Regions from separate parts of the Sodalis sp. C49 genome, predicted to be linked through region 3. Evidence: predicted binding sites of a transcription regulator. Region 3 holds the regulator's gene; each other region holds the start of a gene.

Region 1 (2,206 bases), 1.3 Mb from region 3:
TTGCGGCTGACCAGCTCCGCCGCCGCCGAAGGGGTAGGGGCGCGCAGGTCGGCGACAAAATCGGCGATGGTGACATCGGTTTCATGGCCGACCGCGCTCACCACCGGCAGGCGGCTGGCAAAAATCGCCCGCGCCACCCGCTCATCGTTAAAGCCCCAGAGATCTTCAAGCGAACCGCCGCCGCGGCCCACGATCAGCACGTCGCACTCGCCGCGCCGGTTGGCGGCCTCGATGGCGCGCACGATCTGCGCCGGCGCGTCCTGGCCCTGCACCTGGGTGGGATAAATCACCACCGGCAACGAGGGATCCCGGCGCCGCAGAATATTGAGGATATCATGCAGCGCCGCGCCGCTGGCGGAGGTGATCACGCCGACCCGGCGGGCCGGGCTGGGCAAAGGCTGCTTATGGATGCTGTCAAAAAGACCTTCGGCGGACAGGCGCTGCTTAAGCTGCTCGAATTGCTGTTGCAGCAGGCCGTCGCCGGCGGGCTGCATGCTTTCGGTTACCAACTGGTATTCGCCGCGCGGTTCGTACAGCGTCAGCGCCGCCCGCACCAGCACCTGCTGGCCGTTGCGCGGCAGGAAGGTTACCCGCCGGTTGCTGTTGCGAAACATCGCGCAACGCACCTGGGCGCGATCGTCCTTCAGCGTAAAATACCAGTGGCCGGAGGCGGGCTGCGAGAAGTTGGAGATTTCGCCGGTCAGCCAGACCTGGCCCATTTCGCCTTCCAGCAGTTCGCGCACCGTCTGGTTAAGACGGGAGACGGTAAAAATCAAGGCGGTGGGCGGTGAAGACATGTGAGCCAGATCAACTTCTATAAATAAGGGTTAATCGATTGATATTACTTATCGCTCAGCGCAGATCAAGCATTTTTTTTAAAAAGTTCTGGAGGCAACCGGTTACGTTCTGTATAATGCCACGGCAATATTTTATACATTCATCCTGGTGAGATATTGCTATGTTACGTATCGCAAAAGAAGCTCTAACGTTCGACGATCTCCTCCTGTTACCTGCACATTCCACGGTGTTACCCAACACGGCCGAACTCGGCACGCAACTGACTAAAAAAATACGCCTGAATATTCCGCTGCTCTCCGCCGCCATGGATACCGTGACTGAAGCGCCCCTGGCTATCGCCCTGGCCCAGGAAGGCGGCATTGGTTTTATCCATAAAAATATGTCCATCGAACGCCAGGCCGAAGAAGTCAGCCGGGTGAAAAAACACGAAAGCGGCGTGGTCACCGATCCCAAGACCGTCACCCCCGCCACCACCTTATCCCAGGTAAAGGAACTGACCGCCCGTAACGGTTTTGCCGGCTACCCGGTCGTCACCGACGACAACGAGTTGGTGGGCATTATCACCGGCCGCGACGTGCGTTTTGTTACCGACCTGTCCCAGCCGGTTACCGCGGTCATGACGCCGAAAGAGCGCCTGGTCACGGTAAAAGAAGGCGAGGCACGCGAAGTCGTGCTGCAGAAAATGCATGAAAAGCGCGTGGAAAAAGCGCTGGTGGTGGATGCGCATTTCCATCTGCTCGGCATGATTACGGTCAAGGATTTCCAGAAAGCGGAGCGCAAGCCCAACGCCTGCAAGGACGAGCACGGCCGCCTGCGGGTAGGCGCGGCGGTAGGCGCCGGCGCCGGTAACGAAGAGCGTATCGACGCGCTGGTCGCCGCCGGCGTCGACGTACTGCTGATCGATTCCTCCCACGGCCATTCCGAGGGCGTATTGGAACGTATCCGCGCCACCCGCGCCAAATATCCCGACCTGCAGATTATCGGCGGCAATATCGCCACCGGCGCCGGCGCCATCGCGCTGGTCGAGGCCGGCGTCAGCGCGGTTAAAGTGGGCATCGGTCCCGGCTCCATCTGCACCACCCGTATCGTCACCGGCGTGGGCGTGCCGCAAATCACAGCCATTTCCGATGCGGTGGAAGCGCTGGAAGGCACCGGCATCCCGGTTATCGCCGACGGCGGTATCCGCTTCTCAGGCGATATCGCCAAGGCCATCGCCGCCGGCGCCTCCTGCGTCATGGTCGGGTCGCTCCTGGCCGGCACCGAGGAATCCCCCGGTGAAATCGAGCTCTACCAGGGCCGTTCGTTTAAATCCTACCGCGGTATGGGGTCGCTCGGCGCCATGTCCAAGGGCTCCTCCGATCGCTATTTCCAGACCGACAACGCCGCCGACAAGCTGGTGCCGGAAGGT
Region 2 (2,206 bases), 1.8 Mb from region 3:
GTCTCGAGAAAGGTTTTGATGGCGGCGATGGCGTAATCGCAGGGTTCGGGATCGCCCGGGCCGTTGGCGAGGAAGATGCCGTCGGGATCCATCGCCAGGACGACGTCGGCCGGCGTCTGCGCCGGCACCACCGTCAGGCGGCAGCCGCGATCCACCAGCATACGCATGATATTGCGTTTGATGCCGAAATCGTACGCCACCACATGGTAGGGCAGCGCGTCCGGCGCGGCCGGCGCAGGCAGGCCGGCATGCAATGCCCAACTGCCCTGGGTCCAGCTGTATTGCTCGGCGGTGCTGACTTCCCTGGCCAGATCCATGCCCTTCAGTCCCGGGAATTCGCGCGCTTTTTGCAAGGCCAGCGCCGCGTCAGGCGCGTCGCCGGCGATAATGCAGCCGTTCTGGGCGCCTTTTTCGCGCAATAGGCGGGTAAGTTTGCGGGTATCGATATCGGCGATACCGACGATATTATTTTGCTTGAGGTAGTCCGACAGGGAACCGGTACTGCGAAAATTACTGGCGATAAGCGGCAAATCGCGTATGACCAACCCTTGGGCCTGGATGCGGGACGATTCTTCATCTGCTTCGTTGGTGCCGACATTGCCGATATGGGGATAAGTGAGAGTAACGATTTGGCGGGAATAGGAAGGATCGGTGAGGATTTCTTGATAGCCGGTCATCGATGTATTGAAGACCACTTCCCCCACTGCCGTTCCCGCTGCCCCAATGGCCCGACCGTGGAATTGGGTTCCGTCTTCCAGAACCAACAGCGCTGACTTTATCAAAACACCCTCCAAGGAATATTCAGTCATTGTATTTGCATATTAATTCAGATTTAACGATCTTAATCAATGCAAAAAACACCTTCAAGGTAGATTTTCGGCAAATTGGGCGCATTTTAATGATGAGCTGGTCATTTGTCCACCCCGGGCTGATGTTTTTTACTAAATAATGGCAATTAAGCCGGTTACACACCTTGAAACCGCTAAAAAGCACTCATTTAGGGCATGAGTAACCGGTTGCGTGGCCAGAAATTTGTTAAAAGGAACCGGCGCAGGCGCGAAAGCGCAATAATCAGCCCAGAATGGCAATCACCAAGAAAAATAACCGCTGAAAGCCAAACTTAAAGCCATTTGGCCTTCCATTTCCATTGAAAACGATTTTTTAAGAGATAATTCCAATAAAATAAAATTATCTCTATTTAATCAGAGTGATAAAATGGCAGACTTCAGGTGGCGGTAAAAAATAGAGTTATAAACTTGCCAGATCCAGCACATCCGCCATGGTATAAAGGCCCGCTTTCTGCGCTTTCAGCCATATTGCCGCCCTGACCGCGCCATTGGCAAAGGTCATGCGGCTGGAAGCCTTATGGGTAATCTCAATACGTTCGCCGTTATCGGCAAACATCGCAGTATGTTCGCCGACAATGTCCCCGGCGCGTATGGCGGCGAAGCCGATGGAATGGGGCACACGCTCGCCGGTATGGCCCTCGCGACTGTATACGGCGCAGTCCTTGAGGTTGCGGCCCAGCGCCCCGGCGATGGTTTCCCCCATGGCAAGCGCGGTGCCAGAAGGCGCGTCCACCTTGTGACGGTGGTGCGCCTCGATGATCTCGATGTCGCAATAGTCGCCCATAACCCTGGCGGCCTTATCCAGTAATTTCAGCATAACGTTGACCCCCACGCTGAAATTAGCGGCAAAGACAATGCCGATCTGCCCGGCGGCATGCCCGATTCGCGCCTTCTGCCCCTCGTCAAAACCGGTAGTGCCGATAATCATGCCTTTGCCATGCAGCCGACAGAATTCCATATGCGTCAGGGTGCCTTCCGGCCGGGTAAAATCGATAAAGATATCAAAGTCATCTTTAATGGCTTCCAGGCTGTCGCTGACCCTTATCCCCAACGCGCCTTGCCCGGCCAACTCCCCCGCGTCCGCGCCAATCAGGCTTGAGCCGGCGCGCTCGAGCGCCGCCCCCAGGCACGCCTGTTCCGATTGCAGTACCGCCTGGATCAGTTGGCGGCCCATACGGCCGCCCGCACCGGCGATGGCGATGCGAACTGGTGTTACGCTCATAGACACTCTCTGTTGGTTGGCATGATAAAATCAGTTTAGGGTAACCGCCGTCCCGGATTGCCGCCAGCGGATTTCCCCTGGAATTAGCATTATATGTCAGAAGCCGGCTTTCATCAGTCACGGCAATGGACCGGGC
Region 3 (2,206 bases):
TCAGCCGGGCGGCGGCAATGCGTAAGGTATCTTTTAAATGATGCGGAAGTTTATTCTCCAGACCCGCCCTGAGAACACGCTGGAAAAAAATGTCCAGCCGCTCACACTCCCACCAGCCATCCATGTAACTCTCGCCCAATCCCAAAGATCCATCCTGCAATACGCGCTTAAAAAATCCCGGATTCTTGATTCGGATATCAAATGGTCTTGAACCATTGAGTTCAATACCGGCTTCAGAGAGCAATTCATGGACGATACGGTACCAATCATTATCATGAAAGCTCAGGTCTTCAACGCACGAGGAACTCATAGCTTCTCCATCACCTTTCTTCTGCAGTGCCCCGTCAGGAAAAGCACTCACCATGCCTGCGGGCTTTATAAGAATCCACGGTTATCCGTGGTGTCTGAAGTATCACCATCAACAGAGGAATATAAAGTAAACCTTAGACTGCGACTTAGCCGGGCGCTTTATAAAAGGGTGATGTCATGTTGGAAAACACGACATACTTTTATACAAATTTATTAGACAACTCGTTATAATTGTTAACGATATTGAGTATAAGCCTGCATTTTAATTTAGACAATAGCTAACGCGCTAATGTATTTCCCATTATAACTTAATGATTTCTCGCTGAAACAATAACTCTTTGCACAGAGATCATTATATGAAAAATCTTGTGTCCGAGGCGGACGGCGCTTTACATAGCAACAGACCCTGGAGGCGCCAGCCCGTTGCCCGGGCCTGGCGCGTGGCCTTAAGCGGGGAAGGGACCGTCTGCGACCGAACGGCGTTCAATCAGCGACGGATGGACTTCGATGGTTTTGGCGTTCTCGCGTTTGCTGGTAATCCTATCGAGCAGCATGGTAAGCGCCGCCTCGCCCAAATCCTCTTTAGGCTGATGGATGGTGGTCAGCGCCGGGCTGAAAAAGCACGAATTGCGCACGTTGTCGTAGCCGATGATAGAAATATCCTCAGGTACGCTCAGGCCCATTTCATTAATGGCGCACAGTGCGCCCATGGCCATAATGTCGCCGCCGCAGAAGACCGCGGTGGGACGCGGCGTTTGCGCCAGGATTTGTTTCATCGCCAGGTAGCCGGATTCAGGCTCGAAATTGCCTTGCACAATCCAGCGGTCGTTTAACGGGATGCCGGCCTCCGCCATGGCATGCAGATAGCCGCGGTGGCGGCCGCCGCCGGTGTTGCGCGCCAGCTGTCCGGGAATGGCGCCGATGGCGCGATGGCCGCGTTTAAGCAAATATTGCGTCGCCATATAACCGCCGGCAAAGGCGTTATCGATAATGGTGTCGGTAAAATCACGGCGGGCCTCACCCCAATCCATGACCACCATGGGGATATGCTGATATTCCTCAAGCATATCCAGCAGCGTTTCGGGATACTCGGCGCACATCACCAGCAGGCCGTCGACGCGCTTTTGCGCCAGCATCGCCAGATAGGCGCGCTGTTTTTCGAGATCATTGTGCGAATTGCACAATATCAGGGTATAACCGCGAGCAAAGCAATGGTGCTCAATCGCCTCGATAATTTCGGCGAAATAGGGCGCCTCGCTGGTGCTGGCGAGCAGGCCGATGGACTTGGTGCGATTGACCTTCAGGCTGCGCGCCACGGCGCTGGGTGAATAATGCAGTTGTTTAATGGCGTCCAGCACGGCAATTTGAGTGTCTTGCGCAACAAAACGGGTTTTATTGATCACATGCGAAACGGTGGTTGTCGATACATTAGCGCGTTTTGCCACATCTTTAATGGTTGCCATGCCTTTGATACTCCCGTACGCCCTGGCTGGAATAATGTCTGTCGAAGGCGCAAGCACTTTCCGACGCTGTGGAATTAACCGCTAATTTTCGTTCATCCCGCGCCAAAGTGAAAGTGTTAAATGTGGCGGCTACAGGTTGGGAGCAAGCTTTTTCATCGCTGTTATGGCAAACTGACGATAACTGCTCTGCGGGCCGGTGGATAAGGCCGGCGCCCTGGTTTACGTTAAGGAGATAGAATGGACAGCGATTTAAAAATGTCGTTACTGACCACGGTGTTCTCGCTGCTGGTGATTATTGTCTTCAGCTTTACCGCCGTCATGAACTGACACCCTCTCGGTTCAGATATAAAAAAGAGGAGCCTTGGCTCCTCTTTTTTTTCCGGCGCGCCTTCAGCGGATATTTTTCGGCGTGACCACCCGGCGGGCGCCCACGT
Region 4 (2,206 bases), 390 kb from region 3:
GACGGCGCTTGCCGCCGATTTCCGGCTTGCCGAACAGCCTGATCTGCGTTTGCGCTTTCAGCGCCTGCTCCAGGCCGCTGAAACGCACATCGCTGCTGGTCAGCTCCGGCAGGATAACCGCCGACGCCGCCGGGCCGTACTGGCGGATCGCGCCGACGGGCAGGCCGAGGAAGGCGCGCACATGCAGGGCGAATTCGGACAGATCCTGGGAGATAAGGGTCACCATGCCGGTATCATGCGGACGCGGCGACACTTCGCTGAATATCACCTCGTCGCCGCGCACAAACAGCTCAACGCCGAACAATCCGCGGCCGCCCAGGGCGGTCACGACCTGTTGTGCGATATCCCGCGCCCGTTGCAACGCCACCGCGCTCATGTGCTGCGGCTGCCAGGATTCCCGGTAATCGCCGTCCTCCTGGCGATGACCGATGGGATCGCAGAAATGGATACCATCGACGGCGCTGACGGTAAGCAGGGTAATTTCAAAATCAAAGGGGACCAGGCCCTCGACAATCACCTTGCCGCCGCCGGCGCGGCCGCCCTGCTGCGCATAGTTCCAGGCCGCGTCCAGGCCGGCGGCCGCGCGTACCAGGCTCTGGCCTTTACCCGACGAACTCATCACCGGTTTGATAATCAAAGGATATCCGATTGCCGATACCGCCTGGTCCAGCCCGGCGCGGTCGGCGGCAAAACGGTAGGCGGAAGTGGGCAGGCCCAGCGTTTCCGCCGCCAGGCGGCGGATGCCCTCGCGGTTCATGGTCAGGCGCGTGGCCTGCGCGCAGGGCACCACATGATGGCCCTCATGTTCAAGGGCTACCAGCATGTCGGTGGCGATGGCTTCGATTTCCGGCACGATAAAATCGGGCCGTTCCAGTTCAATCACCGCCCTGAGCGCATCGCCGTCCAGCATATTGATGACGTGCGCGCGATGGGCGACATGCATCGCCGGGGCGTTCGCATAACGATCGACGGCAATCACCTCGACGCCAAGCCGTTGACACTCAATCGCCACCTCTTTGCCCAGTTCACCGCTGCCCAGCAGCATGACCCGCGTGGCGCCGGGACGTAACGCCGTGCCTATGATTAACATCCGCTTTCCCCTGACCTGATAAAAATTGCGCGCAGTATAAACGAAAACGATTGCGCGTGCAGCAGCGTTGGTACGATGAGGGGAGAGCAGGACGTGGGAATCGGCCTGGACGCCGCCAAAAACGCCCGGCTTTTGTTATAGTTCGTATAATTCCCGTTCTCAACGTAATTTTAACCGGCTATTATCATTCAATACCTTGAGAACGGATAATCAGAACAAGTGGAGGTTTTATGCATAAAACGGGAATCGGCCTGTTAGGCGTCATCGTCATCGGCATGTTGCTGCCGTCACTCGCGGCCGCGGAAGATCAAACACCGCAGGCGGCTGGGCAGGCCGCCGCCTCGCAAACGTCCACGGAAGGCGCGTCCACCACTCAGCAGCCCGCCGGACAGACGCAGAATACCCAACCGGGCACCGCCGCCCCGGCGCCGGCGAATAACGCCGCTCCGGCACAGACACCGCCGGCTAATGACGCCGCGCCGGCCCCGGCAACGCCGCCGGCCGCCGCCCCGGTTAAAAAACAGCCGGAGGAGCCCCCGGCCGCCGATAAACCGGCGCCGGCTAAAAAGGCCCCGGCGGAGAAGGCCAAGGCGGAAGCCGCGCCGGCCGCCGCCGATAATAAAACGCCGGCGGCGAAGGAACCGGCCAAAAAAAGCCAGCCCGGGAAAACCTATAAGGTTGCGGCCTGTCCCGATCTCAACGCCCCCCAGGTGGCGGAACTGATTAAACAGGACTACACCCAGAATCGCTTTCCCCACACCGACGACGATAAAAAGGCCCTGGGCGGCGACACCATTGTCGCGCAGGTCAACCCCGAGGATATCACCGGCAACGGCGACAACTGGCAGGCGCCGCTGAAAATTCGCGGGCAAACCGCCGATCGCGCCTATGCTGTGAACCTTGATTGTGAAAAAGGTGAAATAAGTTATTCCCTCCAGCAATAACACTCCCTGCCGGACGCGCGGCGTGAAATGCGCGTCCGGACATCGGCGGCCCCGCTATCTTTGCAAACCCTTTTAACAACTTGACACAAAATCCGCTAGGTTAGGACATGTGGCGCCGGGCACCGTCCGGCATACACCACCTAAAGGGGAACGGCAATGAATCAGTGGCTGC

The links. Region 3 encodes PurR, which represses purine synthesis genes. Its sites were predicted from a motif close to CANGCAAACGTTTGCNTG; they were not measured.
Region 1: the regulator PurR is predicted to act here: its motif matches at 889-906, upstream of guaB (IMP dehydrogenase).
Region 2: the regulator PurR is predicted to act here: its motif matches at 1,006-1,023, upstream of carA (glutamine-hydrolyzing carbamoyl-phosphate synthase small subunit).
Region 4: the regulator PurR is predicted to act here: its motif matches at 1,130-1,147, upstream of purT (formate-dependent phosphoribosylglycinamide formyltransferase).

Annotation. Positions count from the first base shown of each region.
Region 1 covers NZ_CP163303.1:5,108,235-5,110,440, forward strand. Annotated here, with positions in the region: gene xseA (exodeoxyribonuclease VII large subunit) at 1-797, opposite strand, end outside; gene guaB (IMP dehydrogenase) at 959-2,206, shown strand, end outside.
Region 2 covers NZ_CP163303.1:2,653,837-2,656,042, forward strand. Annotated here, with positions in the region: gene carA (glutamine-hydrolyzing carbamoyl-phosphate synthase small subunit) at 1-782, opposite strand, end outside; gene dapB (4-hydroxy-tetrahydrodipicolinate reductase) at 1,249-2,070, opposite strand.
Region 3 covers NZ_CP163303.1:855,578-857,783, forward strand. Annotated here, with positions in the region: gene cfa (cyclopropane fatty acyl phospholipid synthase) at 1-310, opposite strand, end outside; gene purR (HTH-type transcriptional repressor PurR) at 756-1,772, opposite strand; gene ABUK12_RS03780 (YnhF family membrane protein) at 2,010-2,099, shown strand; gene ABUK12_RS03785 (NlpC/P60 family protein) at 2,163-2,206, opposite strand, start outside.
Region 4 covers NZ_CP163303.1:1,247,004-1,249,209, reverse strand. Annotated here, with positions in the region: gene purT (formate-dependent phosphoribosylglycinamide formyltransferase) at 1-1,090, opposite strand, end outside; gene ABUK12_RS05515 (YebF family protein) at 1,321-2,034, shown strand; gene ABUK12_RS05510 (tellurite resistance TerB family protein) at 2,191-2,206, shown strand, end outside.